Regions from separate parts of the Pseudomonas sp. Tul2A7 genome, predicted to be linked through region 2. Evidence: predicted binding sites of a transcription regulator. Region 2 holds the regulator's gene; each other region holds the start of a gene.
What was found. The regulator FliA, encoded in region 2, starts transcription of late flagellar genes. The targets are predictions, from matches to a motif close to CTAAAGTTTNNNNNNNNNNNGCCGNTAA.

Region 1: a site for FliA is predicted at 1,796-1,823, ahead of motA (flagellar motor stator protein MotA). Genes of this name have one in related genera too.
Region 3: a site for FliA is predicted at 4,181-4,208, ahead of ACOYXJ_RS23535 (methyl-accepting chemotaxis protein). Genes of this name have one in related genera too.
Region 4: a site for FliA is predicted at 4,343-4,370, ahead of ACOYXJ_RS15585 (flagellar protein MotY). Genes of this name have one in related genera too.

The regions. Positions count from the first base shown of each region.
Region 1 is NZ_CP186499.1:1,495,343-1,503,326, forward strand. It holds gene motB (flagellar motor protein MotB) at 1-872, opposite strand, end outside; gene motA (flagellar motor stator protein MotA) at 876-1,727, opposite strand; gene ACOYXJ_RS06770 (HDOD domain-containing protein) at 1,894-3,432, shown strand; gene rhdA (thiosulfate sulfurtransferase) at 3,475-4,299, shown strand; gene asd (archaetidylserine decarboxylase) at 4,309-5,169, shown strand; gene ACOYXJ_RS06785 (molecular chaperone) at 5,237-6,991, shown strand; gene serB (phosphoserine phosphatase SerB) at 7,110-7,984, opposite strand, start outside.
Region 2 is NZ_CP186499.1:247,621-255,604, forward strand. It holds gene ACOYXJ_RS01235 (chemotaxis protein CheA) at 1-1,355, opposite strand, end outside; gene ACOYXJ_RS01240 (protein phosphatase CheZ) at 1,410-2,198, opposite strand; gene ACOYXJ_RS01245 (chemotaxis response regulator CheY) at 2,217-2,588, opposite strand; gene fliA (RNA polymerase sigma factor FliA) at 2,755-3,495, opposite strand; gene fleN (flagellar synthesis regulator FleN) at 3,492-4,322, opposite strand; gene flhF (flagellar biosynthesis protein FlhF) at 4,439-5,779, opposite strand; gene flhA (flagellar biosynthesis protein FlhA) at 5,791-7,920, opposite strand.
Region 3 is NZ_CP186499.1:5,257,737-5,265,720, forward strand. It holds gene ACOYXJ_RS23515 (adhesin) at 1-268, opposite strand, end outside; gene ACOYXJ_RS23520 (hypothetical protein) at 270-722, opposite strand; gene ACOYXJ_RS23525 (AAA family ATPase) at 1,080-1,604, opposite strand; gene pnuC (nicotinamide riboside transporter PnuC) at 1,601-2,164, opposite strand; gene ACOYXJ_RS23535 (methyl-accepting chemotaxis protein) at 2,419-4,053, opposite strand; gene ACOYXJ_RS23540 (undecaprenyl-diphosphate phosphatase) at 4,358-5,188, shown strand; gene ACOYXJ_RS23545 (DUF1294 domain-containing protein) at 5,185-5,616, shown strand; gene ACOYXJ_RS23550 (MmcQ/YjbR family DNA-binding protein) at 5,734-6,093, opposite strand; gene ACOYXJ_RS23555 (LysR substrate-binding domain-containing protein) at 6,090-6,998, opposite strand; gene ACOYXJ_RS23560 (FMN-dependent NADH-azoreductase) at 7,126-7,737, shown strand; gene ACOYXJ_RS23565 (alpha/beta hydrolase family protein) at 7,974-7,984, shown strand, end outside.
Region 4 is NZ_CP186499.1:3,452,333-3,460,316, reverse strand. It holds gene ACOYXJ_RS15605 (PA3496 family putative envelope integrity protein) at 1-14, shown strand, start outside; gene ACOYXJ_RS15600 (response regulator transcription factor) at 104-730, opposite strand; gene ACOYXJ_RS15595 (hypothetical protein) at 1,171-1,887, shown strand; gene ACOYXJ_RS15590 (argininosuccinate synthase) at 2,021-3,238, opposite strand; gene ACOYXJ_RS15585 (flagellar protein MotY) at 3,368-4,276, opposite strand; gene pyrC (dihydroorotase) at 4,437-5,483, shown strand; gene rnt (ribonuclease T) at 5,480-6,157, shown strand; gene ACOYXJ_RS15570 (peroxiredoxin) at 6,235-6,837, opposite strand; gene ACOYXJ_RS15565 (bacterioferritin-associated ferredoxin) at 7,152-7,370, shown strand; gene bfr (bacterioferritin) at 7,572-7,984, shown strand, end outside.

The DNA.
Region 1 (7,984 bases), 1.2 Mb from region 2:
TCGGCCGGTTTCGCCGGATCCGCACCTTGCGAACCTTCGATCGCGGCTTGCGCCTTTTTGGTCAGCACGACGATGTCGATGCGGCGGTTGACCGGGTTGAACGGGTTTTCCTTATCGAACAATGCCGACGAGGCATAACCGACAACCCGCGCTACTTGCGCATCCGGATAGCTGCCGGCGATCAACGCACGGCGAGCAGCGTTGGCGCGGTTGGCCGACAGCTCCCAGTTACCAAAATCGCCGGTGCCGGTGTACGGCTTGGCGTCAGTGTGGCCGCTGATGCTGATCTTGTTCGGCACCGCTTTGATGGTGTCGGCCATGGCCAGCAGGATGTCTTCGAAGTACGGTTTCAAGCGTGCAGAACCGGAGTCGAACATCGGCCGGTTTTCCGCGTCCATGATCTGGATGCGCAAGCCGTTCGGCGTGATCTCGAAGAGGATCTGATCCTTGAATTTCTGCAGTTGCGGGTTCTCGTCGACCTTGTTCTGCAGTTCTTGCAGGAGCAGCTCAAGACGTTCCTTCTCGACCTGCTCGGCCATGCCTTCAACCTGTTCGGTGTCGACCGTGACCTTGTCCGGTTGCGGCTGCGACTTCACTTCCGGGTTGAGGGTGTTTTCCGGCGCCAGGGTCGGCGTGCCGCCCAGGTCGATGATGTACGGCGTGCCGCTTTCGGAGAAGCCGACCGGGTCCTTGAAGTAACCGGCGATGGCGATCTTCTGCTCAGGCGTCGCGGTGGACAGCAGCCACAACACCAGGAAGAACGCCATCATCGCCGTGGCGAAGTCGGCGAAGGCGATTTTCCACGCCCCGCCGTGATGCCCGCCGGCTATGCGCTTGACGCGCTTGATGATAATCGGCTGATTATTTTCCATTTCTTAGCGACCGCGAACGGCTTGTTCCAGCTCGGCAAAGCTTGGACGGTGGGCCGGGTACAGCACCTTGCGACCAAACTCGACTGCCAGCGATGGCGGCATGCCGGAAGCCGAAGCCACCAACGAAGCCTTGATGGCTTCATAGACGTTCAATTCTTCCTTGGCATCGTGGGCCAGGGAATGCGCCAGCGGGCCGAAGAAACCGTACGCCGCGAGAATACCGAAGAAGGTACCGACCAGTGCGGCACCCACGTGCAGGCCGATGGACTTCTGATCGCCTTCACCCAGCGAGGCCATGGTCACCACGATACCGAGTACCGCCGCGACGATACCGAAACCGGGCATGGCGTCGGCGATGCCGTTCACCGCGTGGGATGGGTGTTCGAGGTCTTCTTTCAGGCTGTACAGTTCCATGTCGAACAAGCCTTCCAGCTCGTGCGGGGCCATGTTGCCGGACGACATGATGCGCAGGTAATCGCAGATGAACGCGGTCATGCGTTCGTCTTTGAGCACTGCCGGGTACTTGGCGAAAATCGGGCTCGCGGCGGCATCTTCGATGTCGCCCTCGATGGCCATCATGCCTTCGCGGCGGCTCTTGTTGAGGATCTCGTAAATCAGCCCGAGCACTTCCAGATAGAACGTGTGGCTGAAGCGCGAACTGAACATGCTCAGGGATTTCTTGAGCACGTGCATGGTCATGTAGCCAGGGTTGGCCTGCAGGAATGCACCGAGTGCAGCACCACCGATGATCAACACCTCGAAAGGCTGGATCAGGGCGGCAATCTTGCCGTGGGAGAGCACGTATCCGCCGAGCACGCTCGCGAATACGACGATGATGCCGATAATTTTAGCCATAGGTAGAAAGTACTTATTTAAGTCGGGTTCAAGGTCATATTCGGAAGTTAAAAAATCTCTTCTTCTACTTATCGGCAAAACTGCGCCAGACTATAGCCAGTTCAGGCGAAAAGCCAATTTAGCCCATGCCGGGCGCGTCTACAGTCAGTGAAGATCCCGTCCAGACATGGCTAATGAAACGAACGTCCCACACGCAAAACCGACCACCCTCGACGGCTGGGTAAAGTTGCTCGATGGCGTGCGACTGCCCGTGCCGCAAGAGTCTCACGACAAGGTTTGTCGGGCGATCCGCGACAATCGCAGCTCGTTGCGTGACATCGCCGACCTGATGCAGGACAGCCCGGCATTGGCCTTGAGCATCATCCGTGAGGCGAATCGTCACACCCACGGCACCATGGCCGCGCCGGCGGAAAATCTTGAGGTGGCGATCAACCGTCTGGGCCTTGCCCGCACCGAAGAATTGCTCGCGCGCCTGCCCGCCGAACCGCAGATGCAAATCCCCAAGGCCCTGCGCCAGTTGCAGATGATCAGCCAGCACGCAACGCAACAGGCCAACGGTTTTTTCGCCAGTCGCCTGGCGCGGCTGTGGCAAGACATTCATTGGGGCAGCCTGTTGTTTCTGTCGCCGCTGTGGCCATTGGCGCTGACTTATCCGCAACTGCTTGAGGAATGGGAGCTGCGGGTTATCCACAAGGGCGAGTCGGCCCGCACCGTCGAAAAGCAATTGTTCGGCGTGCGCCTGCTGAAAATTGCCGAGGCACTGGTGCAGGCCTGGCATCTGCCGATCTGGGTGCAGCAGGGCTACAAACTGCTGCTCAGTGAACAGCGCGAACTGGTGAAAGTGCTGCGCATCGCCCGCGACAGCGAGCATCCGTTACGCCAGCAGAATCGTCTAGATGATGATCCGACCCTGCGCCGCTGGCTCAATCAGCCGGCCAACACCGTACTGCTGGCCAACGGTCTGGCGCTGTCGGCGCAACAGGCCTGGGACAGTCCGCACAGCGAACGCTGGCAGTACCTGACCAGCCTTTATCTGCAAATCTCGATGGACGAAGTGCAGCAACAGTTGCACCAACAAGCCGCCAACAGCGCCCGTCAACACGCGATGCCGGATCTGTGGCACCCGGCCGTTTCGCTGTTGTGGCCGTGGGGCACCCGTCGTTTACCCCCCGGCCTGTTGCCCGCCGCCGCGCCGACAGCTGAGGACTTGGGCCAATGGCGCAAGCAATGCGCCGAATTGCTGGCAGAACCGAGCCGTTTCACCAATGCGATGAGCCTGACCGTCGCCGCGCGCGATGCCCTGGCCGCCAGCGGCATGCGCCGGGTGATGATCCTGATGGCCGACCGCAGCCAATCCAGTCTGCGTGTGCAGCAAATCTATGGTTTGCCGAAAGAAGCCGCTGCACTGACTTTTGCCGTCAGCCAAAGTAGCGTGCTGCAACGTTTACTCGCGCAACAAGCGCAGGTGCGCATCAACCCGGACAACAATGCACAGTTCTCCGCCCTGTTGCCGCCGAGCTTGCGCACGCTGTTTCGTGGCGAGCATCTGTTCCTGCGCTCACTGGTCAATAACGGCCGGGTCATCATGATTGTGGTGGCCGATCAGGGCGGCGGACCCTTCGCCGACATCACCGTACAAGCCTTTGGCAAAACCGCGCAGTGCATCGAAAAGGCCCTGCACAGCTTTAGCAGCCGTGGCCGATGAGGCTGCGCTACAATCCTCCCCTTTGTGCTCTGGAGACCTCACATGTCTGACTTCTCTGGCTTGCCGCTCGTCATCGAACCGAGCGACTTGCTCCCGCGTCTCGAGTCGGGCGAACTGATTCTGGTGGATCTGACCAGTGCTGCCCGCTACACCGAAGGTCATCTTCCCGGCGCACGTTTTGTCGACCCGAAGCGCACCCAGCTCGGCCAGCCGCCGGCGCCGGGCCTGCTGCCGGCCAAAGCCGATCTGGAAGCGTTGTTCGGCGAGTTGGGCCATCGCCAGGATGCGGTCTACGTGGTCTATGACGATGAAGGCGGCGGCTGGGCCGGACGTTTCATCTGGCTGCTCGACGTCATCGGTCACGACAAGTACCACTATATAGACGGTGGTCTGCCGGCGTGGCTGGCAGATGGCATGCCGATGTCGATCCAGGTACCACCAGCGGTTGGCGGCCCGATTGCGCTGACTTTGCACGACGAGCCGACTGCCACGCGCGAATATTTGCAAAGCCGTCTCGGTGCTGCCGATCTGGCGATCTGGGATGCGCGCGGGCCGCTGGAGTATTCCGGCGAGAAAGTCCTGGCCGCCAAGGCCGGGCACATCCCCGGCGCGGTCAACTTCGAATGGACAGCGGGCATGGACAAGGCCCGTCAGCTGCGCATTCGCACGGACATGCCGCAGATCCTCGAAGACCTCGGGATCACCAAGGACAAAGAAATCATTACCCACTGCCAGACCCATCACCGGTCGGGCTTCACTTATCTGGTGGCCAAGTCCCTCGGTTATCCGCGGGTCAAGGGCTACGCCGGTTCCTGGGGCGAATGGGGCAACCACCCTGACACGCCTGTCGAGATTCAAGGTTTTTAAGGACAACTAATGAAAGAGCGTCTGTTTATCCTCAGTCAGTACCTGCTGCCTCATCACCTGCTGTCGCGCCTGGCCGGCTGCATTGCCGAGTGCCGCGTGCGCTGGTTCAAGAATGCCTTTACCCAATGGTTCGCCAAGCGTTATCAGGTGGACATGTCGCAAGCGCTGGTCGAAGACCTGACCGCTTACGAGCACTTCAACGCCTTCTTCACCCGTGCCCTGAAAGACGGCGCGCGTCCGCTGGACGAAACCCCGGGCGCGATCCTCAGCCCGGCCGACGGTGCGGTCAGCCAACTCGGCCCGATCGAGCACGGTCGCGTGTTCCAGGCCAAGGGCCACAGCTTCAGCGTGCTGGAACTGCTCGGCGGTGACGCGGCCAATGCGGCGCCGTTCATGGGCGGCGACTTTGCCACCATTTACCTGTCGCCCAAGGACTACCACCGCGTGCACATGCCGCTGGCCGGCACCCTGCGCGAGATGGTCTACATCCCGGGCCGGATTTTCTCGGTGAATCAGACCACCGCTGAAAACGTGCCGGAGCTGTTCGCGCGCAACGAGCGTGTAGCGTGCATCTTCGACACCGAGCGCGGCCCGATGGCCGTGGTGCTGGTTGGCGCAATGATCGTCGCTTCGATCGAAACCGTGTGGGCCGGTCTGGTCACCCCGCCGAAGCGCGAACTGAAAACCTTCCGCTACGACGAAGCCGCCCGCGCGCCGATCCATCTGGAAAAAGGCGCTGAACTGGGTCGCTTCAAGCTGGGTTCGACGGCGATCGTGCTGTTCGGCCCGGATCAGGTGAAATGGGCTGAAGAACTGGTCGCCGGTTCGCCAGTGCAGATGGGCCAAGGCCTGGCGCTGCCAAAAGCCTGATTGACCGTTGCGGGAGTCGCCTCAGGCGCTCCCGCAGATTGCGTTATTTGCTGCTATGGTTTTTGGCATGAGCCAGACCAATGCCCTGCCGCCCCTTCACGCGCCAACCCCGTCGCAAACGCGCCTGTCGTTTTGCGAAGCGACTCCGCGCGACCTCAAGCGCTGGATCGCCGACCTGCCCAAAGCCAACATCGGCGAAACCGCCCGCCAGTTGTATCAAGCCTTGGGTGAACTCAACCAATTGCTCACACCCAGCGACAATCGCCTCAATCTGCTGGAGCTGCTGCGGCCCGAGGTGTATTTCGTCTGCCTGCATCTGGAGCGGCACTTCCTGCATCAGGCAATCATGCTCGACGAGCGGTCGCGCAAGATCAGCAATCTCTGTCAGGCCCTGCAAAGCCATCTGGCCATCGGCTACAAACAGATCGTGCTGCGAATTGCGCCAAAGTACCGCAAGGACCGCGCAGCATTGGTCAGTATGGCTCTGCAGCGAGCAGCCCATGCACTCAAAGGCCAACTGCTGCGCGCCACGCAGCTGTATAGCTCGCCGCCGGAACATGTCTGGTTCGAACTGCATCAGCTGTATCGCAGCGCCGCTGAACTGCAACTGCAACACCGCGCCGTGCATGACGACTTGGCCAGCCTCACGACAGAGCTGAGCCTGGAGCAGACCTACATCGCCGCGCTCTTACTGGGCAGCGCTCGTTGCAATCAGTTGCGACAAAACCAGATCGCGCGGCTGGCCGACGTGTTAGAGCCGTGGAGCGCGCGACTCAAGCTGCATCCCGCAAGCCCGGACGCCGGCTTGCTGGCGATCAGTGCAGAACTGGATGTCGGCCCACGCTATCGCAGCATGTTTCGCAGCGAGCAACAACGCGGATTGCTCGGTTTCGATCCGCAACCGCTGGTGAATGCCATCGAAGCGCATTTGCTGCATCAGGACACTTCGGCGCCGCTGCCCGTCCCGGCCGGGCTGAGCTTCGATACCTTGCAACACCTGCACGCCAGCTGGGGGCAAGCGGCTGAACGCAGTTTTCAGCGCACCGTTGGCCAAGGCCATCTGACCGTGTGCGTGGGCATGAGCGCCCTGCACTTCTACCTCGGCGGCGAGCGCAGTTTCAGCGAACTGCTCAAGCTTCCCGGGGCGCGCTCGGCGAATTTCAGCAGTACCGTCGCCAAAGGCGAAAAGGACAGTTGGAGTCAGGCCTTCGACGCAGCACCGCAAAGTAATGCCGAGCAGTTTTTGCCCTACGAGGAAATCCAGTACGACCATTTGGTCGAGGACGAAAGCGGCACCGACAGCACCCCCCATTACCCGACCCATGCCCTGCCGGTGATCAACCACAGCCCCGGCGGTTATTGCCTGGCATGGCCAGAGGAAGTGCCCGCCGAACTGCAGGCCGGAGAAATGCTCGGAATACACGACAGTGTCAGTCTGGGCTGGAGCATTGCAGTGATCCGCTGGATCCGTCAGGTGCGCGGTGGCGGCACGCAAATGGGCATTGAACTGGTGGCCCCGCATGCACAGCCTTGTGGACTGCAACTGGTGCGCTCGCGGGACGATCACAGTCAGTATTTGCGCGGATTATTGTTACCGGAGATCAGTGCGATCGATCTGCCCGCGACCTTGCTGGCACCACGTTTGCCGTTTCAGGAGGGCAGCAAGGTGATGATCAATACCCAAGGCGAAGAACACCGCGCCGGGCTGGATCGGCGGGTGGCAAGTACGCACAGTTTCAATCAGTTTGCCTATCGCTCGCTGGAGGCCGCGAAAAATGGCGGGAGTGAGGAGGATTTCGATTCGTTGTGGAAATCGCTTTAATTGCCCGCCGATGGATCGGCGGCGCTATCTTCGCGAGCAGGCTCGCTCCCACATTGGAATGCATTTCAACTGTGGGAGCGAGCCTGCCCGCGAAGAGGCCAGTCAGGCGATAGATATCTCAGAGCTGCCCATCACGATCGCGGAAACCCAGCAGATACAACACGCCATCCAGCCCTAGGGTGGAAATCGCCTGCTTCGCCGACTGTTTCACCAACGGCTTGGCCCGAAACGCTACGCCCAAACCGGCAATTGCCAGCATTGGCAGGTCATTCGCGCCGTCGCCGACCGCGATGGTCTGCTCCAGACGCAAACCTTCCTTGTGCGCCAGCTCTTTCAACAGATCAGCCTTGCGCTGGGCATCGACAATCGGCTCGATCGCCACGCCGGTGCACTTGCCATCGACCACTTCAAGTTCGTTGGCAAACACATAGTCAATGCCGAGCTTGGCCTGCAATTGCTTGGCGAAGTAGGTGAAACCACCGGACAGGATCGCGGTTTTGTAGCCCAGACGCTTGAGTTCGGCGAACAAGGTTTCAGCGCCCTCGGTCAGACGCAGCGAGGCGCCAATCGAATCCAGCACGCTGACATCCAGGCCTTTGAGCAAGGCCAGGCGCTCCTTGAAACTGGCGCGGAAGTCCAGTTCACCGGCCATGGCGCGCTCGGTGATTTCAGATACCTGCTCGCCCACCCCGGCCGCCTTGGCCAGTTCGTCGATGACTTCGGCTTCAATCAGGGTCGAGTCCATGTCGAACACCGCCAGGCGACGGTTGCGACGGAACAGCGAATCTTCCTGGAAGGCGATGTCGACATTCAGCTCTTGGGCAACGCTGAGGAATTCGGCACGCAGCGCTTGCGGATCAGCCGCTTCGCCACGCACGGAGAACTCGATGCAGCCCTTGCCTTTGTCGGCCGGCGTGTCCAGCGGCATACGACCCGACAGACGGTCGATGTGATCGATGTTCAAGCCATATTTGGCCGTGATCGAGCTGACCG
Region 2 (7,984 bases):
AGTTGACGCGCCAGATCTCGAACCAGACGCGGGAAGCGCCCGAAGACCTTCTTGATCGGCTGCATCCGCGTCTTCATGACGGCGGTCTGCAAGTCAGCCGTGACCACGTCGAGGTTCGACACGGCCTTTTGCATGGCTTCATCGCCGCTGTTCAGACCCAGGCGCACCAGACGGTTACGCACCAGCACCAGCTCGCCAACCATGTTCATGATTTCGTCGAGACGCGCCGTGTCAACGCGTACGGTGGTTTCGGCTTCGCTTGCCGGTTTTTCCGGTGGCGGTGTTGCCGGCGCACGGGCCGGAGCCGGTGCAGCAGCGGCAGCCGGTTTTGGCGCTTCGGCTTTTGGCTCAGGCTTGGCGGCAGGCTTGGGCGCTGCAGCAGCGGCCGGTGCCTTGGCGGCAGGCGTGGCGACGGTCGAAGCACTGCCAGCAGCGGCGGTGCCGACTTCGGAGAACTTGCCTTTACCGTGCAATTCGTCGAGCAGCGATTCGAACTCGTGATCGCTGATCAGATCACTGCCGGCAGCGGCGGCCGCTGGAGCAGCCGGCGCCGGTGCCGAAGCAATCGCCGACTCCAGCGCGTCCACGGCAAAGTTGCCCTTACCATGCAACTGATCGAGCAGGGCTTCGAATTCGTCGTCGGTGATGTCGGAGCTGTCGCCCTTGGCCGGCGCCGCAGGGGCTGTCGCCGCTGGTGCAACCGCGTCCACCGCGAACTGGCCCTTGCCGTGCAACTGATCAAGCAACGACTCGAACTCGGCATCGGTGATTTCATCGCTCGCGGCTTCATTGGCCGTTTGCGCAGGTGCAGCAGCGGCCGGGGCTTCAGCTTCAGCCTTGACGGCGTTCAGCGAGTCCAGCAGTTGTTCGAATTCGTTATCGGTGATGTCGCCCGACGCGTCGCCTTCGACGACCAGTTCTTCGATCATCTCGGCCACTGGCGAAGCCGGGGCTTCGTCCGCCGATTGCGGTTCGGCCAGACGCGCCAGGGCGGCCAGCAGTTCCGGGGTGGCCGCGGTGATCGGCGCACGCTCACGAACCTCAGTGAACATGCTGTTCACCGCGTCCAGTGCTTCGAGGACAACGTCCATCAGTTCTGCATCAACGCGACGCTCACCCTTGCGCAGGATGTCGAACACGTTTTCGGCGATGTGACAGCACTCCACCAGCTCATTGAGCTGAAGGAAGCCGGCGCCCCCTTTTACAGTGTGGAAACCGCGAAAAATTGCGTTGAGCAGATCTGCGTCATCCGGGCGGCTTTCCAGCTCGACCAGTTGTTCGGACAGTTGCTCAAGAATCTCGCCGGCCTCAACCAGGAAATCCTGAAGGATCTCTTCATCGGCGCCGAAGCTCATTAATGGGGTGCTCCTACAGGTCTAAAAACCCAAAAAACCTAAAATTCCAAAACTCTAGAACCCGAGGCTGGATAACAAATCGTCCACATCGTCCTGACCGGACACAACGTCTTCTCGTTTATCGGCATGAATCTGCGGACCTTCACCCTGCGAGAGATGTTTTTGTGGATCTTTTTCTGCAAGCATCGCGGCGCGGTCATGTTCGATGCCCGCAAAGCGGTCGACCTGACTGGCCATGAGCACGAGTTTGAGCAAATTGCTTTCGACTTCGGTGACCAGCTGGGTCACACGCTTGATCACCTGACCGGTGAGGTCCTGGTAATCCTGGGCCAGCAGGATGTCGTTGAGATTGCTCGACACCGCACGGTTGTCCGTGCTGCTGCGTGACAGAAAACCGTCGACCCGGCGCGCCAGTTCACGGAACTCTTCAGCCCCGACCTCGCGACGCATGAAGCGACCCCAATCGGCGCTCAAGGTCTGCGCTTCATCAGCCAGACTGTTGACCACCGGTGTGGCGCTTTCCACCAGATCCATGGTGCGGTTGGCCGCGGCTTCCGTCAGCTTGACCACATAGCCCAGGCGTTCGGTGGCGTCGGTGATTTGCGACACTTCCTCGGCCTGCGGCATGTTCGGGTCGATCTGGAAGTTGACGATCGCACTGTGCAGTTCACGTGTGAGCTTGCCCACTTCCTGGTACAGGCCACGGTCACGGGTCTGATTGAGCTCATGGATCAGTTGCACAGCGTCGCCGAACCTGCCTTTTTCAAGGCTTTCGACCAGTTCGACCGCGTGTTTTTTCAGGGTCGACTCGAAATCGCCCTGTGAAGATTCGTTATGCTCCATAGCTCCCCCGCGCGTTCATCAGCCGATGCGTTCGAAAATCTTCTCGATTTTGTCTTTCAACGCCTGAGCCGTGAAAGGTTTGACTACGTAGCCGTTCACACCGGCCTGAGCGGCCTCGATGATCTGCTCGCGCTTGGCTTCTGCAGTCACCATCAGCACTGGCAGGTGCTTGAGCTTTTCATCGGCACGCACGTGGCGCAGCAGGTCGATACCGGTCATGCCCGGCATGTTCCAGTCCGTTACCAGAAAGTCGATGCTTCCGCTGTTGAGCACTGGAATGGCAGTCACGCCATCGTCAGCCTCGACGGTGTTGGTGAACCCAAGATCACGCAGCAGGTTCTTGATGATCCGCCGCATCGTTGAGAAGTCATCAACGATGAGGATTTTCATGTCTTTGTTCAATTCGACCTCCAAGCAGTCTTAAACGCGCCCAGCACCTGGACGCGCCACTTCAATCAATCGGCGCAGCACTCAAAGACTGTCTGGAGCACAACAGAGCAAGACCGGTGCCGTTCATCACCGCACCAGCCTCGTTCGCAGTGTCCCCACACTGCCTTCAGCGCGCTCGCCACTCCCCCAAACGCCCCCGCAAACGGGCCGCGCACTGGCTGTGTAACTGGCTGACCCGCGATTCACTGACGCCAAGGACTTCACCGATCTCCTTGAGGTTCAGCTCTTCGTCGTAGTACAGCGCCAACACCAGTCGCTCACGCTCCGGCAAATTGGCAATCGCGTCCGCCAGCGCCGCCTGGAAGCGTTCATCTTCCAGATCGCGTGACGGCTCCATATGAGCACTCGCGCCATCCTCGTGCAGCCCTTCGTGTTCGCCGTCCTGCAACAGGTCGTCGAAACTGAACAGGCGACTGCCCAAAGTGTCATTCAAAATCCCGTAGTAATCGTCGAGACTCAATTGGAGTTCGGCCGCAACCTCGTGATCTTTAGCATCACGGCCGGTTTTAGCTTCAATTGAGCGAATTGCGTCGCTGACCATCCGGGTATTGCGGTGAACCGAGCGTGGCGCCCAGTCCCCTTTGCGCACTTCGTCGAGCATCGCGCCGCGGATTCGTATGCCCGCGTACGTTTCGAAACTGGCGCCTTTGCTGGCGTCATATTTGGTCGAGACTTCGAGCAGGCCGATCATCCCGGCCTGGATCAGGTCTTCGACCTGCACACTCGCCGGCAAGCGTGCCAGCAAGTGATAGGCAATGCGTTTGACCAGTGGCGCGTAACGCTCGATCAACTCGTACTGCGCGTCACGTGCCGACTTCTTGTAGTAGTTCATACCGCTTGCTGTCATAGCACGGGCCCTGCCGTTTGCTGCACGAGGCGCTCGACGAAAAACTCAAGGTGGCCACGCGGGTTGGCGGGCAGCGGCCAGGTGTCGACCTTCTGCGCGATCGCCTTGAACGCCAGTGCGCACTTGGAACGCGGAAAGGCTTCGTACACCGCGCGCTGCTTCTGCACCGCTTTACGCACGCTTTCGTCGTAAGGCACGGCGCCGACGTATTGTAGAGCGACGTCAAGGAAGCGGTCCGTGACCTTGGTCAACTTGGCGAACAGGTTGCGCCCTTCCTGCGGGCTCTGCGCCATGTTGGCCAGCACGCGGAAGCGGTTCATGCCGTAATCGCGGTTGAGCAGTTTGATCAGCGCGTAAGCGTCGGTGATCGAGGTTGGCTCGTCGCAGACCACCAGCAACACTTCCTGCGCGGCGCGTACAAAACTGACTACCGAGTCACCAATACCCGCAGCGGTGTCGATCACCAGTACGTCGAGATTGTCGCCGATGTCGCTGAACGCCTGAATCAGACCGGCGTGTTGCGCCGGGCTCAGGTGCACCATGCTTTGCGTGCCGGACGCGGCCGGGACGATGCGGATGCCACCGGGGCCTTGCAACAGCACGTCGCGCAACTCGCAACGGCCTTCGATGACGTCGGCCAGCGTGCGTTTAGGGGTCAGCCCCAACAATACGTCAACGTTCGCCAGACCGAGGTCGGCGTCCAGCAGCATGACCCGACGGCCAAGCTCTGCCAGCGCCAGCGACAAGTTCACTGACACGTTAGTCTTGCCGACGCCACCTTTGCCGCCGGTCACCGCGATCACCTGTACGGGATGCATGCTGCCCATGTTATTTCTTTACCTTGTCTTGCATAGACGGAGGCCACATTACTGGCTGCGCGTTCACAACCGGAACAATGCATGGCAGACCATCGATGTAGGTACAAAAACTGTTCATGAATACCTCAGCCTACCTGCTTGGTCGGGCTGTGATAGATATCAGCGAACATGTCAGCCATGGCTTCTTCGCTGGGTTCTTCCTGCATTTGCACGCTGACGGCGCGACTGACCAGTTGATGACGGCGCGGCAGATGCAAATCATCCGGAATCCGTGGGCCATCGGTCAGGTACGCGACCGGCAATTCATGACTGATCGCCAGGCTCAACACTTCGCCAAGGCTGGCCGTTTCATCCAGTTTAGTCAGGATGCAGCCGGCAAGCCCGCAACGCTTGTAACTGTGATAAGCGGCGGTTAGAACCTGTTTCTGGCTGGTGGTTGCCAAGACCAGATAATTTTTTGAACGAATGCCACGTCCGGCCAGACTTTCCAGCTGCATGCGCAGCGCCGGATCACTGGCTTGCAGGCCGGCAGTATCGATCAATACCACGCGTTTGCGCAGCAGTGGATCCAGTGCCTGCACCAGCGATTGGCCCGGATCGACGTGAGTTACCGGCACATTGAGAATGCGGCCCAGCGTCTTCAGTTGTTCCTGAGCGCCGATGCGGAAACTGTCCATGCTCACCAGCGCGACATTCTGCGCGCCGTATTTCAGCACATAACGCGCGGCAAGCTTGGCGAGAGTAGTGGTCTTGCCCATGCCGGCAGGGCCGACCATGGCAATCACACCGCCCTCTTCCAGCGGCTCGACTTCCGGCACGGCAATCATCCGCGCCAGGTGTGCGAGCAACATGCGCCAGGCCTGACGGGGTTCTTCGATATCAGTGATCATCGCCAGCAGATCGCGCGACAACGGGCCGGACAGACCGATACGTTGCAGACGACGATACAGATTGGCTTGCGCTGGACGGCTGCCTTGCAGCTGATTCCAGGCCAGAGTGCCGAGCTGAACTTCCATCAGCTCGCGCAGGCTGTTCAATTCAAAACGCATCGAATCCAGTGCGCGCGGATCAACACCGCCGGAAGACTGCGCAGGCGCCGGGGCCGGACGCGCCGGGGCGGCGTAAGTCGGCTCGCTCAGCGGTTCAGCGGCAGTCAGCGGCAAACCAGCGGTCAACGGCAGGCCGGCGAAGATCTGGCGGTTGCTATTGCCATCGGCTTCGCCACGCAGGCTCAACTCGGCCTGGGCGGTGACGATGCGCGACTGGGTCTTGCGCAGCTCGTCTTCGAGTTCCATGTTCGGAACCCGTGGCGCCAGCGCCGACAATTTGTAATCCAGTGCCGCCGTCAGCTCGACACCGCCGGCAATGCGGCGGTTGCCAATGATGGCGGCATCAGCGCCCAGCTCATCACGAACCAGCTTCATGGCCTGACGCATATCGGCGGCAAAGAAACGCTTAACTTGCATAAACCACTACCTCAGCCGTTGGGCCCTACTGTCGCAACGATGGTCACTTGCTTGTTGTCCGGTATTTCCTGGTAGGCCAGCACATGCAATCCAGGGACTGCGAGGCGGCCAAAGCGCGAGAGCATCGCGCGGATCGGGCCGGCGACCAAAAGGATCACCGGCTGACCTTGCATTTCCTGACGCTGCGCCGCTTCGATGAGCGAACGCTGCAGCTTCTCGGCCATGCTTGGCTCCAGCAGAACGCCCTCTTCCGAGCCTTGTCCTGCCTTCTGCAGACTATTGAGCAATATTTGTTCCAACCTTGGTTCCAAGGTGATCACAGGCAGCTCGGACTCAGTGCCTACAATGCTTTGGACGATGGCGCGAGATACGCCGACGCGCACAGCGGCGACCAACGCGGCGGTATCTTGACTCTTCGCGGCGTTGTTGGCGATGGCTTCGGCAATGCTGCGGATATCGCGCACCGGCACGTGTTCGGCGAGCAGCGCTTGCAGCACTTTGAGCAACTGCGACAACGTGACCACGCCCGGCACCAGCTCTTCAGCCAGTTTCGGCGAGCTTTTGGCCAGCAATTGCATGAGTTGCTGCACTTCTTCGTGGCCGATCAGCTCACTGGAGTGCTTGTACAGAATCTGGTTCAAGTGCGTGGCGACCACGGTGCTGGCGTCGACCACGGTGTAACCGAGCGATTGTGCCTGGGCCCGCTGGCTGATTTCGATCCACACCGCCTCCAGGCCGAAAGCCGGATCTTTGGCGTTGATCCCGTTGAGCGTGCCGTAGACCTGGCCCGGGTTGATCGCCAGTTCGCGATCCGGATAGATCTCGGCCTCGGCGAGGATCACCCCCATCAGCGTCAGTCGATAGGCGCTGGGCGCCAGATCGAGGTTGTCACGAATATGCACAGTGGGCATCAGGAAGCCCAGATCCTGCGAGAGCTTCTTGCGCACGCCCTTGATCCGCGCCAGCAATTGCCCGCCCTGATTGCGGTCCACCAGCGGGATCAGGCGATAGCCGACTTCCAGGCCGATCATGTCGATCGGCGTCACGTCATCCCAGCCCAGCTCCTTGGTTTCCATGGCGCGGGCCGGCGACGGCAGCAGCTCCTGCTGACGTTTGACCTCTTCCAGCGCCACGACCTTGGCCACGTTCTGCTTCTTCCAGAACAGGTACGCGCCACCAGCGGCCAGCGCGGCCATGGTCAGGAACGAGAAGTGCGGCATGCCCGGCACCAGGCCCATGACCGCCATCATCCCTGCCGCCACCGCCAGCGCTTTCGGCGAGGCGAACATCTGGCGATTGATTTGCTTGCCCATGTCTTCCGAGCCGGAAGCACGGGTCACCATGATCGCTGCTGCTGTGGATAACAACAGTGATGGCAATTGCGCCACTAAACCGTCACCGATGGTCAGCAAGGCGTAAACCTTGCCGGCGTCGGCGAAGCTCATGTTGTGCTGGAAGATACCGACGGCCATACCGCCGATGAGGTTGATGAACAGAATCAGCAGGCCGGCGATGGCGTCACCACGGACGAACTTGCTGGCACCGTCCATCGAACCGTAGAACTCGGCCTCTTGGGCGACTTCTTGGCGGCGCGCCTTGGCCTGGTTCTGGTCAATCAGACCGGCGTTGAGGTCGGCGTCGATCGCCATTTGTTTGCCGGGCATCGCATCGAGGGTGAAACGCGCGCTCACCTCGGAAATCCGCCCGGCACCCTTGGTCACCACGACGAAGTTGATGATCATCAAAATCGCGAAGACCACGATACCGACCACGTAGTTACCGCCGATCACCACTTCACCGAAGGCCTGAATCACCTTACCGGCAGCGGCGTGGCCGTCCTGACCGTGGAGCATCACCACCCGCGTCGAGGCCACGTTCAACGCCAGCCGCAGCAAGGTCGCGACCAGCAGAATCGTCGGGAACACGGCGAAATCCAGCGGTCGCAGCGCATACACGCAGACCAGCAGGACGACGATCGACAGCGCGATGTTGAAGGTGAAGAACACGTCGAGCAGGAACGGCGGAATCGGCAACATCATCATTGCCAACATGACCAGCAGCAACAACGGCACGCCCAGATTGCCTCGACTGAGGTCGGCAACATTCGAGCGAGCTGTGTTGAATAACTGAGAGCGATCCACCGGTTTTCCCCGTTCCTTTAAAGCAAACTTTTGACGCCCAGAGCGGGCTCACGGGGGGTACTGC
Region 3 (7,984 bases), 1.6 Mb from region 2:
CGCCAATGGATGCGCTGGCGTCGATGGAGCGCGAGGCCGGTGTGTCGATTTTCTGCATGACGCTGGTACTGGCGTGGGATTCGGTGCCGATTGCCACTGCCTTGACGTTGGTTTGTTGCATTTGATCGCCAGCCGCCTGGTTGACGTTGAAGTTGCCGCGGTACTGCACCCCTGAATCTTGAATGTTGGCCTTGTTCACTGAACCAGGATCAGCAGCCATGGCAGTGGTGCAACCGAGCAGGGCAAGCAGAAGGAGTGAACGATTCATTTCATTGGCCTCCGGCCATGCGGGTCAGAGGGGCAAGGCCGGAACTCATGGCGCGGTTGATCGTGCCGGAAATCGCACCGCCGGAACCGCCGCCGTGTCCTGCACTCATACCGGGCATGCCGTTGGGATTGGTGACGGTGTTGAGGCCTGGCAGATTGGCGCCAGCCTGGACATTGTTGACGGTGCGGAACGCGCTGCCGCTGGCGACACCGGCGAAGTCGCCGTCGCTCAATTCGGTGCTGTTCATGGTGGAGTTGATGCGTGCGGACGGGTTGGCGTTGACAGTGGTCGGGTAGGGGTCTTTGCCACCGTTGCGACCGATCGGAATAGGCTGAACATCGCGGTTGAGGACGATGACACCATTACCTTCTGCGTGGACGTTCAAACTGAGCAATGTGCTGGCTGCTGATCCGATCAGCAGAAGGCAGGTCAAACCTTTTTGGATATTCCCCACGGCTGCAATTCCTTCTTCAGTGGGCTGGCCCGAGTCAGCGTTGTGAAGGAGAGAGCGAAAGCTGTGCCGCTTTTTAAATGTTTTTGCATTTCAATGAGTTGGCAAATAAACACGCGCAGCTGAAACACAAGCTGTTTCAGCGTTGAAACACCCACCGGCGCGCTGAGCTGTCTATTGGCTGAACAAAGCTCTGGAACAAGGGTTTGCGACGATGTGTTTCAAGCGCGTAACAACTCGGATGACAAAGTCGTGAACAGTGTTGAAACGGGCACTCTGCACGTCAACGAGTGTTTCAGAATCGGACACTTTGTCCCCAAAACAGGGGAAAGTGTCGGGGAAGGTGACCCAATGATCGGGTCACTCGGCCAGTAATTGCTCGACAGCGGCAAAGGCCTGCAGTTGGCGTTCGGCCCAATTGCCTTGAATGATCAGAAAGCGCTGATGGTGGTTTTCCAGCCAGTTTTGCGTGGACTGGTAAAACGCCAGACGCTCGCCCAGATCCGGTTGGCAGCGCTGACCGTCATCGGTCCAGTCGACCTGTTCCGGGGACAAAAGAAGGTGCAGGTCGTAATGCCGTGCCAACAGCTCGGTTTCCAGCCAGCCCGGACAGTCGGCAAACAGGGTATGGCTCCACAGCATGTTGCTCAGCAAATGGGTGTCGAGGATCAGCAGCGCAGGCTGTTGCGCCCGCGCTTCATCTTCCCATTGCAGTTGGCCCCGAGCGATATCAGGGATGTCGGCAAGGCACGTATCGCGGGGATTGAGTTCGATAAACCGACGCACGTATTCATCCACGCGCAAGCCGCCAAAGCGTTGTTGCAGGCCCGCTGCCAGCCAGCTCTTGCCGGTGGATTCGGGCCCGGTCAGGACCACAACCTTCATGGGCGCAACGCCGGGTCGGCGCGCCATTCGCGAAAGCCTTGAATCGCCAGCAAGGTGAACAGACCGTACAGCGCGGCGGTGAGGTACAGCCCCTTATAGATGAACAAGCCGACAAAGATCACATCGAGCACAAACCACAACGCCCAGCATTGCAGCCGCTTTTGCGCCATCCACAGTTGCGCAACCAGGCTGAAACCGGTGAGCGCCGCATCGAGCCACGGTTGCGCGGCGTCGGTCCAGTGGGCCATGGCCGCGCCGAGCAGCAGGCTGCCGACCGCGCCAGCACCGAGGCCGATCAGGATAGAGCGTTGATCGAGGCGAGTGACCTCGCGGCCGTCATGCATCGTCCCGGCGCGGGTCCATTGCCACCAGCCATAGACTTGCAACGCGGCGTAGATCACTTGCAGCAACATGTCCGAGTACAGTTTCACTTCAAAGAAGATCCAGCTATAGAGCAAGACCATGACCAGGCCGATCGGCCAGCACCACGGATTCTGTTTGACCGTCAGCCAGACGGCGATCACACCGAGCGCGGCGGCAAACAGTTCAAGCCCGGACATGGCGGTTCCTTGGGGGAAATTGAGGAGGGGGCGGATTGTACTGCATTGGGCCAAGCCCCTCACCCTAACCCTCTCCCAGGGGGAGAGGGGACTGACCGAGTTGGATGTTCGAGATACGCCGACCTGATCTTTCTGCGTTGAATCCATAATCGACTCGATTTTTCAGGTCGACGTATAGCTTGAGACACCTCGGTCGGCCCCCTCTCCTCGGGGAGAGGGCTGGAGTGAGGGGGGGCTCACCAGAGTTACACGGGTCAGACGCGGAACTGGCGCAGGAGGGCGTTCAGTTGTTCGCTCAATTGGCCGAGGCGCAGGCTGGCCGCACTCGACTGCTCGGCCGCGATTGCAGTACTGTGCGAGAGGCCGGCCGCTTGAGTGACGTTCTGATTGATGTCCTCGACCACATGCGCCTGTTGCAACGTAGCGCTGGCAATCGACGCATTCAGGCCGTTGAGATTGCGCAACGCCTGGCCAATGGCATTCAGACTCGCCCCGGCCAGTCCCGCTTGCTCGATGGTCAATTGCGACGCTTTGCTGCTGTCGCCGATTACCTTAACGGCGGCTTCGGAATGGTTCTGCAAGCGTTCGATCATCGACTGGATTTCCGCAGTCGATTTCTGCGTCCGCTGCGCCAACAAGCGCACTTCGTCCGCCACCACGGCAAAGCCGCGACCTTGTTCACCGGCCCGGGCTGCTTCGATCGCGGCGTTGAGCGCGAGCAGGTTGGTCTGCTCGGCAATCGAGCGGATCACTTCCAATACGCTGCCAATCTGGGTGCTTTCGGCAGCCAGGGTGCGAATCACTTCAACGGCTTGATCAATGGTGCCGGACAGTTTGTCGATCTGCTGCAAGCTGCCATCGATGTTGATCTGGCCCTGTTGCGCCTGCGCTTCGGCGTCACGCATTTCGGCGGCGGCATGCTCGGCGTTCTTCGCCACATCTTGCACGCCATAGGTCACTTCGTTGATCGCCGTGGCCACCAGCTCCATCTGCTGCGATTGCTGCTGGCTGCGTTGCTGGGCCTGCGAGGCGTCGTTGCCCAGTTCGCTGGACGACTGGCCCAGCGCACTGGCCGACACCTGCAGATCACCGATCACGCGACGCAGTTTGGCGGTAAAGGCATTGAAGTGATGCGCAAGCTCGGTGACTTCATCCTTGCCATGGGTATCGAGGCTGCGGGTCAGGTCGCTTTCACCGCTGGCAATGTTGGCCATGGCGTTCACGGTTTCCTGTAGCGGACGGACGATGCTGCGCGCGATCAGGATCACCAGCAACGCCATGATCAGCGCAATCGCCAGGCCGATGACCGTGGCTTTGATCACCTGACCCTGGAACTCCGCCTGTACGTCATCGACGTAAACCCCGGAGCCAAGCACCCAGCCCCACGGTTCGAACAGTTTGACGTAGGAAGTCTTGGCTACCGGCTCGCTGGCGCCCGGTTTTGGCCAACGATAGTCGACCATGCCGGCGCCTTTGGCCTTGGCGATGGCAACCATTTCGTTGAACACCGCAAAACCGTCCGGATCGCGGATCGCCGAAAGGTTCTGCCCTTCGAGTTTGGGGTTGGTCGGGTGCATGACCATCACGGGCGTGAGGTCGTTGATCCAGAAATAATCGCTCTGGTCGTAGCGCAGACCCCGAATGGCGGTGAGGGCCTGTTTCTGCGCGGCGTCTTTGCTGAGGGTGCCAGCGGTTTCGAGGTCGTGGTAATAGGTCAGCAGGCCGCTGGCCGTCTGTACCACGTGCTGGGTTTTCTGGGCCTTGGCGTGATAGAGATCGTCGTGGATCTGCTTGAGCATCAACACGCCCAAGGTCAGCAACATGACCACCGCCACAATCAAGATGAGCCACAAGCGTCGGCTGATCGACACGCTGCGCAAGCTGTTCATAACGCTGTCACTCCGGATTCTTTTTCTTGTAATAAACGACCGCCAGCATCCAACCACGATTTCGTGAGCGGGCATACGCGACCCAAGTCGTATAACGCGGCAGCGCTATTAAGGCTTGTCTGTTAGGATTTCGGCCCCGCGCGTGAAAACCTGAATCCAAATTGATATTTCACGGAATTTTGACCGTTTCGTGTGGATCCTGTGCGCGCGGAATCGGTACAGCCATAACCAGCTACGCTGATCGCAGTGAACGAAAAAAAATACTATCGGGGCATGCCGACGCGCATCGCTCTTTGGGGGATTGATGGATCTTTGGACGGCCTTGCAGGCACTGATACTAGGAGTTGTAGAGGGGCTGACGGAGTTTTTGCCCATTTCCAGTACCGGACACCAGATCATTGTTGCCGACTTGCTCGAGTTCGGCGGCGAACGGGCCATGGCGTTCAATATCATCATCCAGCTCGGCGCGATCCTCGCGGTGGTCTGGGAGTTTCGACGCAAGATCTTCGATGTGGTCATCGGTTTGCCGACGCAGCCCAGTGCACGGCGTTTCACCGCCAACCTGCTGATCGCGTTTCTGCCCGCGGTGGTGCTGGGCGTGATCTTTGCCGACCTGATCCACGAATACCTGTTCAACCCGATTACCGTCGCGGCCGCGCTGGTGGTGGGCGGCATCATCATGTTGTGGGCGGAAAAGCGTCAGCATGAAGTGCACGCCGAAACGGTCGACGAGATCACCTGGAAAGATGCCTTGAAGGTCGGCTTCGCCCAGTGTCTGGCGATGATCCCCGGCACCTCGCGTTCCGGCTCGACGATCATTGGCGGTTTGCTGTTCGGCCTGTCGCGCAAGACCGCCACCGAGTTCTCTTTTTTTCTGGCCATGCCGACCATGGTCGGTGCGGCGGTCTACTCGGGCTACAAGTATCGCCACCTGTTTGTGCCGGCGGACTTCCCGGTGTTCGCCATCGGGTTTGTCACCGCATTCATCTTCGCCATGATCGCCGTGCGCGGTTTGCTCAAGTTCATCGCCAGCCACAGCTATGCGGCGTTCGCCTGGTATCGGATCGTCTTCGGTCTGCTGATTCTGGCGACCTGGCAGTTTGGCTGGGTTGACTGGGCGGCGGCCCGGCCATGAGTGATTCCCGCGCACGCCGGCCTGAAGGGCGACCTTCGGGCGGCAACCACATCCAGAACCTCAAGCTGAAACTGCTGGTTCTGCTGATCGTCTGCGCGCTGCCGCTGTTCGGCTCAGTGTCGATGTGGCTGCGCGGGATTTCGCTGGTGCCGTTGGCGGCTTACGGGGTCGTCAGCGTCTTGGCGTTCTTCATGTACTGGGCAGACAAGCGCAAGGCGCGCACGGATGCCTGGCGCACGCCAGAGAACATCCTGCATGCGGTGGAACTGGCCGGCGGCTGGCCGGGCGCGTTGATCGCCCAGCAGGTGTTCCGGCACAAGACGCGCAAGGTGTCGTTTCAGATTCTGTTCTGGGTGATTGTGGTGTTGCATCAGGTGTTCTGGATCGACCAGCTGTTTCTTGGCTCGAATCTGCTGGCGCTGTTCTGAATACACCGCAATTCCCTATGTAGGAGTGAGCCTGCTCGCGATAGCGGAGTGTCAGTCAGAGAAATTCCAACTGACACTCCGCTATCGCGAGCAGGCTCACTCCTACAGGGATTGGGGTTACAGCAACAAACCGATTTGGGTTTTCTTCGGCAACTTGCTCACCACCAGTTGATGCGAACGCTGCAACAACCCCTGCAACTCCTCGGCACCCAACGGGTAGGGCGGGTGCATGATGATCCACTGCGCCCGCGCCAGATACGGCGCCGGATGAATCCCCGGGCGGTCGCAATGGCCGAGAAACAGATCCTTGTCGACCTTGAACGCCAGCGAGTCTCCGCGCAGCCCCTGCAAAGCAAACATCTTGTTGCCGGCAATCGAGAACACCCGCACGCCACCCCATTTGTAATCTTCCCGAGCGCCCGGCAATGCCAGGCAGAACGCTGCCACATCGGCTTCGCTCATCTTTCCCTTGCTCATAACAACCGCTCCCCACAGGCATTGAACGACTCGACCAGATGATCGATCCACGCGCGCACCGCCGGCATCACCCCGCGTCGATGCGGATACACCGCTTGCAGCCAGCCGCCGGGCAATGACCACTCTGGCAGCATCTGCACCAGCGTGCCGTTTTCCAGCTCCGCCTCGCAATACATCATCGGCAACAGGGTAAAGCCCTGACCGGCCAGAACGCAGGCCTTGCGTACGACAAAATCATCGATGCCCAGGCGGGCTTCCATGTTCAGTTCGAAACTGTGGCCCTGCTGATCGAGCAAACGCACATGCACCATGCGATCCGCCTCCAGCGCACCCAGCACCGGCAGATTTTTCAGGTCTTGCGGGTGGTTGACCGTGTGGCCCTGCAAAAACGCCGGACTGGCCACCACGACCATTTGCGCCTGACGCAAGCGCCGGGTGACCAGCAACGGATCCTCATCACCGTGTTCACGCACGCGCAGCGCCACATCAAAGCCTTCGCCGACCAGATCGACGCGGCGATTGAGCAAGACGACTTCAAGTTGCACCTGCGGGAATTTACCGAGAAATTCGCTGATCACCCACGGCAGCATCTCATGCGCCAAACCGGTCGGGCATGACACCCGCAAACGTCCACGCGGCTCGCTGGACATGCTCGCCACCGCCTCATCGGCCATCTCCGCTTCCAGCAACATCGCCTGGCAGTGACGCAAATAACGCTCGCCCACCGCCGTAAGGTTCAACTGCCGGGTGGTGCGTTGCAGCAAACGCGCGCCGAGGCGTTCTTCCAGTTCGGCAATGCGCCGCGACAGCCGTGACTTGGGAATGCCCAGCAAACGCCCGGCCGCGGCAAAACCGCCGGCCTCGACGACTTTGGCGAAATAGTAAAGATCGTTGAGGTCTTGCATAGGGAGATCCAACTGTTCTATCAGTGGGACAAACTATCGCATTTCAGGCGGCTAATCATCCATTGGTTTCTTGCGTAGGATTGTCTCCATTCCGTCGCCACCGGCGATTCCTTCCAGGAGATTCCACATGAAACTGCTGCATATCGATTCGAGCATTCTGGGCGACAACTCGGCTTCCCGTCAGTTGAGCGGCGAAGTCGTCAAAGCTTGGCAAGCCGCCGAGCCAAGCGCCGTGGTGACCTATCGCGACCTGGCCGCCGATGCCATCAGCCACTTCTCGTCGACCACCCTGGTTGCCGCCGGTACCACCGCTGAGCTGCGTAACGCCGCACAACAGCACGAAGCCGAACTGAGCGCTTCGACCCTAGCCGAGTTCATCGCCGCCGACGCCGTTGTTATCGCGGCTCCGATGTACAACTTCACCGTTCCGACCCAGCTCAAAGCGTGGATCGACCGCGTTGCCGTCGCCGGTCAAACGTTCCGTTACACCGAAGCCGGCCCTGAAGGCCTGTGCGGTGGCAAGAAAGTGGTGATCGTGTCCACTTCCGGCGGTATCCATGCCGGTCAGGCCAGCGGCATCGCTCACGAAGAATACCTGAAGCTGGTACTGGGCTTCCTCGGCATCACCGACATCGAAATCGTCCGTGCCGAAGGCCTGGCGTATGGCGAAGAAGTGCGCAACAACGCCATGACTGCTGCGCAGGCGAAGATCAGCGAGCAATTGTTCGCCGCCGCGTAAGGCTTGCATAAAGAACAGCTGATGTTCAGGTAACCCCCAAAAAACTCTGTATTCTGGTTCCGCAAGGGGCGAATACGGAGTTTTTTGTTTCTGGCTGTTACATAATCTGGCCCAGGTTATGCAGTCACACAATCAGCGTCTGAGTGCATTGTCGTACCGGAACACCCAATCCCCGGCGTTTCTGGCCCGCAACGCCACGGAACTTTCGATTGAGTAACAACAGGGTGGGGCATCCCATGATGCGTCT
Region 4 (7,984 bases), 3.2 Mb from region 2:
ACTTTGATCTTTGAAACTTGAAAGCCTCCCGAACCGGAGGCTTTTTACTTTCTGCGACTCACTGAATTCGATCGGCCCATGACCCCGTCAGCGACTGAAAGATTCAGACGAGCCCATTGCGCTGCGCTAACTCGATCAGATCTACCAGCGAGCGCGCATTGAGTTTCAGCAACAAGCGGGTCTTGTAAGTGCTCACGGTTTTGTTGCTCAGGAACATGCCATCGGCGATTTCCTTGTTCGTCTTGCCCCGCGCCAACTGCTGCAACACCATCATTTCGCGACCGGAAAGGCGATCCACCATATCGGCTTCACTGGCATTACCCAAACTGGTCCGCACTGTGTGGAGTGCCTGATTGGGAAAGTAACTGTATCCGGATAAAACCGCCTTGATCGCACTCAACAACTCGGTGAGATCCTGCTGTTTACAGACATAACCCGCCGCCCCTGATTGCATGCAGCGCATCGAAAAGTGCCCAGGGGCTTGCGAAGTCAACACCAGCACTTTAATAGGCATGGTTGTCGAAGTCAGGCGAGCAATAACCTCAAGCCCATCAAGTTTCGGTATTCCAATATCCAGAATGACTATATCCGGCATTTGCTCGCGAGCAAGTTGTAATGCATCTACACCATTATCAGTTTCTGCAATCACTTCGTAGCCATGACGTTCCATCAGCATACGTACCGCGAGACGAATGACGGGGTGGTCATCCACGATCAGCACTTTATTCATGGGCAAGTCCAGTTTCGCTGTTCGAGTTTTTAGAACACGCACAATAGCCCAGTCACTTGCCCCTTAGTATGCCAAGCCTTTCATGGACTCGCATCGCAAGACATCCCCTACAGTGATTGAGGATTATTCCTACAAAAAATCATTGCCCTCCTAAATATCCGACGACATACCGCTCTAGATACTGCGCAACCTGTCCGTTGCAGATTTGTAACCGCGTGCGCCTGCAAAGACCGAAAAGCCTGCCAGAGCCTACGGTCACTGCATTACAAGCGTACGAACCGGATCAATACCCTTCCTACTAGTTAATAAACACTGAAACAAGATATTTACGGCCTTACAAAGGCTTTTTGCTATAAATACAAGTTCCAATCAACCACTTTACTAACAACCAAACAAAACGACGCCATCAAATGAGAAAACCAAAACAAAAGAACAAGACCATGTTAAGGATAAAAAACAAGATCAACAACCCAATGACAGTCATCGCAATATTTGCTGGACTCTCCGAGGCCTCGGCCGCTATTTCTCTACCCTTCCTCAATAATGAGGACCGGGCCGTATACGTGTGGTTCTTGATCAGTTTTCCGTTTTACTTGTTATTTCTTTTTTTTATAACGCTTAACTTCAACTACCGCTCCCTCTATTCGCCTTCCGACTTCGGCAAAGACGAGAGCTTTTTAAAAGCAATGGACAGTAATGATCATGACAACAAACGAAATACGTTAACGCAGGAACCAGGCACACTCGATACGTTTGAAATATCAAGCCACATCGTGCCCTGCGAGAGCGCGGCTGCACTGTGCAAGGATTCGTGCAAAATCCATAACGTCCCCGACCCTCCGCCACGCCTCGATACGAATCAAAACCTAACCGTTCAACACAATATTCGCTTACCCGCATCCATCAGCAACCTTCATATTGTTGATGCACGCAATATTGAGGCGTCGAGAGAGTTCGCCACGATTCTGGAAAAAATCCGAAATTCCGATAAAAATACCGACCGGGTCATCGTGTTTCTTTCCAATCATGTGTCAGATGCTTCACTGACTAAAAATGCACTCATGCAGATCAAACATGCAAAGAAAGGTTCGAGCACAACACTTTGCATTGTTTACAACCTGTGCTCACAAGCGGTGACGCTGCTGGGTCGCAATTGAACAGTCTGTCCTCGCCGCACATGCAGCCAGGTATTGGCATCACTCGACAACAAACTGACAACGAATTTAAAAAAAAGGCGGCCTTGTCTCGAAGACAAGGCCGCCCTTTCATTGCGCCTCAGCCTGAAAAATCTCAGAACAGCTTGCGGCCCTTGTTGGCAGCAATGCGCATGCGCAGCGCGTTGAGCTTGATGAAACCCGCCGCGTCGGCCTGGTTGTAAGCACCGCCGTCTTCTTCGAAGGTCGCGATGTTGGAATCGAACAGCGAATCGTCGGACTTGCGGCCAGTGACGATCACGTTGCCTTTGTACAACTTCAGGCGCACAACGCCGTTCACGTTGACCTGCGAAGCGTCGATCATCTGCTGCAGCATAAGACGCTCTGGGCTCCACCAGTAACCGGTGTAGATCAGGCTGGCGTATTTCGGCATCAACTCGTCTTTGAGGTGAGCGACTTCGCGGTCCAGGGTGATCGATTCGATGGCGCGGTGAGCGCGCAGCATGATGGTGCCGCCCGGGGTTTCATAGCAACCACGGGACTTCATGCCGACGTAACGGTTCTCGACGATGTCGAGACGGCCGATACCGTGAGCACCACCGATTTTGTTAAGCGTCGCCAGCACGGTGGCCGGAGTCATTTCGACGCCGTCCAGTGCAACGATGTCGCCGTTGCGGTAGGTCAGTTCCAGGTATTGCGCTTTATCAGGAGCGTTCTCCGGGGAGACGGTCCATTTCCACATGTCTTCTTCGTGCTCGGTCCAGGTATCTTCCAGCACGCCGCCTTCGTAGGAGATGTGCAGCAGGTTGGCGTCCATCGAGTACGGGGACTTCTTCTTGCCGTGACGCTCGATCGGGATCGCGTGCTTCTCGGCGTAGTCCATCAGCTTCTCGCGGGACAGCAGGTCCCACTCACGCCAAGGCGCGATCACTTTTACGCCTGGCTTGAGTGCGTAGGCACCCAGTTCGAAGCGCACCTGGTCGTTGCCCTTGCCGGTGGCGCCATGGGAAATGGCGTCAGCGCCGGTTTCGTTGGCGATTTCGATCAGACGTTTGGCGATCAGCGGACGTGCGATGGAAGTACCCAGCAGGTACTCGCCTTCGTAAACGGTGTTGGCGCGGAACATCGGGAACACGAAATCACGCACGAACTCTTCGCGCAGATCGTCGATGTAGATTTCTTTGACGCCCATGGCCTGAGCCTTGGCGCGGGCCGGCTCGACCTCTTCGCCTTGACCGAGATCAGCGGTGAAGGTCACCACTTCACAGTTATAAGTATCCTGCAGCCACTTGAGGATCACCGAAGTGTCCAGGCCGCCGGAATACGCCAGAACGACCTTGTTTACGTCCGCCATGCCATCACTCCACGGGGTTCTACGGAAAGCCGAGGAGTCTACCGCTCAAACGCGATAATTTACAGAGGCGCGACAGCTTAAGACGACAAAGCGACAGAATCTGTCGACAGCGCGACGATGACCGGCGGGTCAGGAAGTCGCTGCGGTGCTGGCTGGGGTGCTCGCCTGAGGCGCTGGAGCGGTGGTTGGCGCCACGCGTGCAAGCTTCACCGCAACTCGACGGTTCTTCGCCCGGTTGGCCGAATTGGTGTTCGGAACCAATGGGTATTGTTCACCGTGGAAACGTACTGTGATCTGCGATTCGGCGATGCCATTGGCCTTGAAGAAGTCGACCACTGCCAATGCTCGGCGGCGCGACAGTTCACGGTTGGTCAGGCGATTGCCGCTGTTGTCGGAATGGCCATCGAGTTCGATGTGATTGACCGTCGGATCGGCCTTCATGAATTCGAGCATCACTTGCAGCTTGGCCTTGGCGGCGGCATCGAGGTCAACGCCCTCGCCGGGGAAGCCGATCTGCGATTGCTTGATCTGGTCGAAATTCTGCGGCAGCAATTTCGCTACACAGGTCTGATAGTCGTTAAACGCCTTGCTGAATTTCACCGGCAATAAACGCACTTCCGAGACACGGCCATCGCCAGACGCACGACGTACAACCGGGCTGCGTCCGTCCAGCAGGCCGCTGATCAAACCGCCGGCCTGCGACTGCGAACTGCTGAACAGCACGTTGCCACTGCCGAGCCGGACGTTGCCCAGATTGATGTCACCACGCCCCGGCTGCCAAGGTGCAGCGGCCGCAAGCAACGTCGCCGAACCACCGCCAAGCATGGCGTTGTAGGCATTCAGACGGAAGATCGCCTGTTCGCCGGCCTTGCGCACGAACTCACCCGAGCCGAAATCAGTGATCGGTTGGGTCAGACGACATTCGAACTTGTCGCCGGCGACCGTCCACTCAATGTTCTCCAGACGGGTCTGGTACGTGAGCGCCATGGCCGGAAGGCTGGCAAACACACTGAGCAAGGCTAAATAACGCTGGCGCACGGGAGGCTCCATTGGCTTCTGAAACACAAAGACCGATTCACACTATGTTTACGGCATACCTACGGGATATCGGAAGGTTCCCGCAAAACTTGATAGCGAGTGCCTGCAAGAGTCTTTTCCGGTAGCATTCGCCTCAGTTTGACCCGCCTGGAAGCCCCTCATGTCCGACCGCCTGACCCTGCTGCGTCCCGACGACTGGCACATTCATCTTCGCGATGGTGCCGTGTTGACCAATACCGTTGCCGATGTTGCGCGCACTTTTGGTCGCGCCATCATCATGCCCAACCTGGTACCCCCGGTGCGCAACGCCGCTGAAGCCGACGGCTATCGCCAGCGGATTCTCGCTGCCCGCCCGGCCGGCAGTCGCTTTGAGCCGCTGATGGTGCTGTACCTCACCGACCGCACCCAGCCCGAAGAAATTCGTGAAGCCAAGGCCAGTGGTTTTGTCTACGCCGCCAAGCTGTACCCGGCCGGCGCGACCACCAACTCCGATTCCGGCGTGACCAGCATCGACAAGATTCTGCCGGCAATCGAAGCCATGGCAGAAGTCGGCATGCCGCTGTTGATCCACGGTGAAGTCACCCGTGGCGACGTCGATGTGTTCGACCGCGAAAAGATTTTCATCGATGAGCACATGCGTCGTGTGGTCGAGCGCTTCCCGACGCTGAAAGTGGTGTTCGAACACATCACCACCGGCGACGCCGTGCAGTTCGTCAACGAGGCTTCGGCCAACGTTGGCGCGACCATCACCGCGCATCACCTGCTCTACAACCGCAATCACATGCTGGTTGGCGGGATTCGGCCGCACTTCTATTGCCTGCCGATCCTCAAGCGCAATACGCATCAGGAAGCCCTGCTCGACGCCGCCACCAGTGGCAGCGCGAAGTTCTTCCTCGGCACCGATTCGGCGCCGCACGCCCAGCACGCCAAGGAAGCCGCTTGCGGTTGCGCCGGCTGCTACACCGCGTACGCCGCCATCGAGATGTACGCTGAAGCCTTCGAACAGCGTAACGCGCTGGACAAGCTCGAAGCCTTCGCCAGCCTCAACGGCCCGCGTTTCTACGGCCTGCCGGCGAACACCGATCGCATCACCCTGGTTCGTGAAGAATGGACTGCCCCGACCAGCCTGCCGTTTGGCGAGCTGACCGTTATCCCGCTGCGCGCCGGTGAAAAACTGCGCTGGCGCCTGCTGGAGGAACACGCGTGAGTGAAGACCATTTCGACGACGAACTGGACGGTCAAAGTGGTGGTGGCGGTTCCCGTCACCCGATGGCAGCACGCTTTCGCGGCTACCTGCCGGTTGTCGTCGACGTAGAAACCGGCGGCTTCAACTCGGCCACCGATGCGTTGCTGGAGATTGCTGCGACCACCATCGCCATGGATGAAAAGGGCTTTGTTTACCCCGATCACACCTACTTCTTCCGCGTTGAGCCGTTCGAAGGCGCCAACGTTGAAGCAGCAGCGCTGGAGTTCACCGGGATCAAGCTCGATCATCCGCTGCGCATGGCGGTCAGCGAAGAAACCGCGCTGACTGACATTTTCCGTGGTATCCGCAAGGCGCTGAAGGCCAATGGCTGCAAGCGCGCGATTCTGGTTGGTCACAACAGCAGCTTCGACCTTGGCTTCCTCAATGCCGCTGTCGCGCGACTGGACATGAAGCGCAACCCGTTCCACCCGTTCTCCAGCTTCGATACCGCGACGCTGGCCGGTCTGGCATACGGTCAAACCGTACTGGCGAAAGCCTGCCAGGCCGCCGACATCGATTTCGACGGTCGTGAGGCGCACTCGGCGCGTTACGACACCGAGAAGACCGCAGAGCTGTTCTGCGGCATCGTCAACCGCTGGAAACAGATGGGCGGCTGGGAAGATTTCGACGACTGATTGGAGGTCGTCGGGTAAATCCCGCGCATAAAAAAACCGGCCACTTGGGCCGGTTTTTTGTACCTCTACGTTGCGCCTTACAGGGCAGCAGCGTTCTCGGTCAGGTATGCAGCAACGCCTTCTGGCGAAGCGTTCATGCCTTTGTCGCCTTTCTTCCAGTTGGCAGGGCAGACTTCGCCGTGCTCTTCGTGGAATTGCAGAGCGTCGACCAGACGGATCAGCTCTTCCATGTTACGGCCCAGTGGCAGGTCGTTGATGATCTGCGAACGGACAACGCCTTTGTCGTCGATCAGGAACGCGCCACGGAAAGCTACGCCGCCTTCGGATTCAACGTCGTAAGCCTTGGCGATGTCGTGCTTCATGTCGGCAGCCATGGTGTATTTCACCTGGCCGATGCCGCCATTGTTCACTGGAGTGTTGCGCCATGCGTTGTGAGTGAAGTGCGAGTCGATCGACACAGCGATCACTTCAACGTTGCGTGCCTTGAAGTCAGCCATGCGGTTGTCCAGAGCGATCAGCTCGGACGGGCAGACGAAGGTGAAGTCCAGTGGGTAGAAGAACACCAGGCCGTATTTGCCTTTGATGGCCGAGGACAGGGTGAAGCTGTCAACGATCTCGCCATTGCCGAGTACGGCCGGGACGGTGAAGTCAGGGGCTTGTTTGCCTACGAGTACGCTCATTGATATCTCCTGGTGTAAAAACTTGAAGTTCAGGGTCCGCGCCAGCCTGCCACCCTCAGGCGACAGCCCTGTGACACGAACCCCCTTCGCAAGGGCCGACCATCATACACTGCGAATTTGGCCTGTCTTCAACGGTTTTTCAAAGCAGGCGCAGAACGACGCTGCATTTAAGGGGCCAGGCAAATCGCCAGCAAATACCGTTCGTCAGTCATGGCTGTTAATCAGCTGAAGCGTTCCGAAAGCACTTTGACAATCATTCTCGTTAACATTAAGATCCATCGCAATTGAGTCACAACCAGCGACGGTTCTCACTTATGTATGTTTGTCTCTGCACTGGCGTCACCGACGGACAGATCCGCGAAGCGATCTATGAAGGTTGCTGCAGCTATAAAGAAGTTCGCCAAGCCACCGGCGTCGCCAGCCAATGCGGCAAATGTGCCTGCCTTGCCAAGGAAGTCGTTCGCGAAACCCTGACCAAGCTGCAAACCGCCCAGGCCGCGATCCCCTATCCGGTAGAATTTACTGCTGCGTAATAACACCTCATTTCAAAGAACCGGACTTATGTCCGGTTTTTTTATGCCTGTAAATCAACTGCTTAGGCTCCAGACGCGGAACACAAACATTCTTATTCCGATTAATTTTCATATATTATTCAATAACTTAGGTTTGACACTTATAAGTGCGAAGCTCAAACTCTGGCGTATATACAGCTATTACAGGGCAGGACTCCGATCATGAAAGGCGACATTACAGTCATCCAGCATCTCAACAAGATCCTTGCCAATGAGCTGGTCGCGATCAATCAGTACTTCCTGCATGCGCGCATGTACGAAGATTGGGGTCTGAACAAGCTCGGCAAACACGAATACAAAGAATCCATCGACGAGATGAAACATGCGGACAAGCTGATCAAGCGCATCCTGTTCCTCGAAGGCCTGCCAAACGTGCAGGACTTGGGCAAGCTGCACATCGGCGAGCACACCAAGGAAATGCTGGAGTGCGACCTGCGTATCGAGAAGACCGGCCACGCTGACCTGAAGACCGCGATCGCGCATTGCGAAACCGTCGGTGACTTCGGTAGCCGTGAACTGCTCGAAGACATTCTCGAATCCGAAGAAGAACATATCGATTGGCTGGAAACCCAACT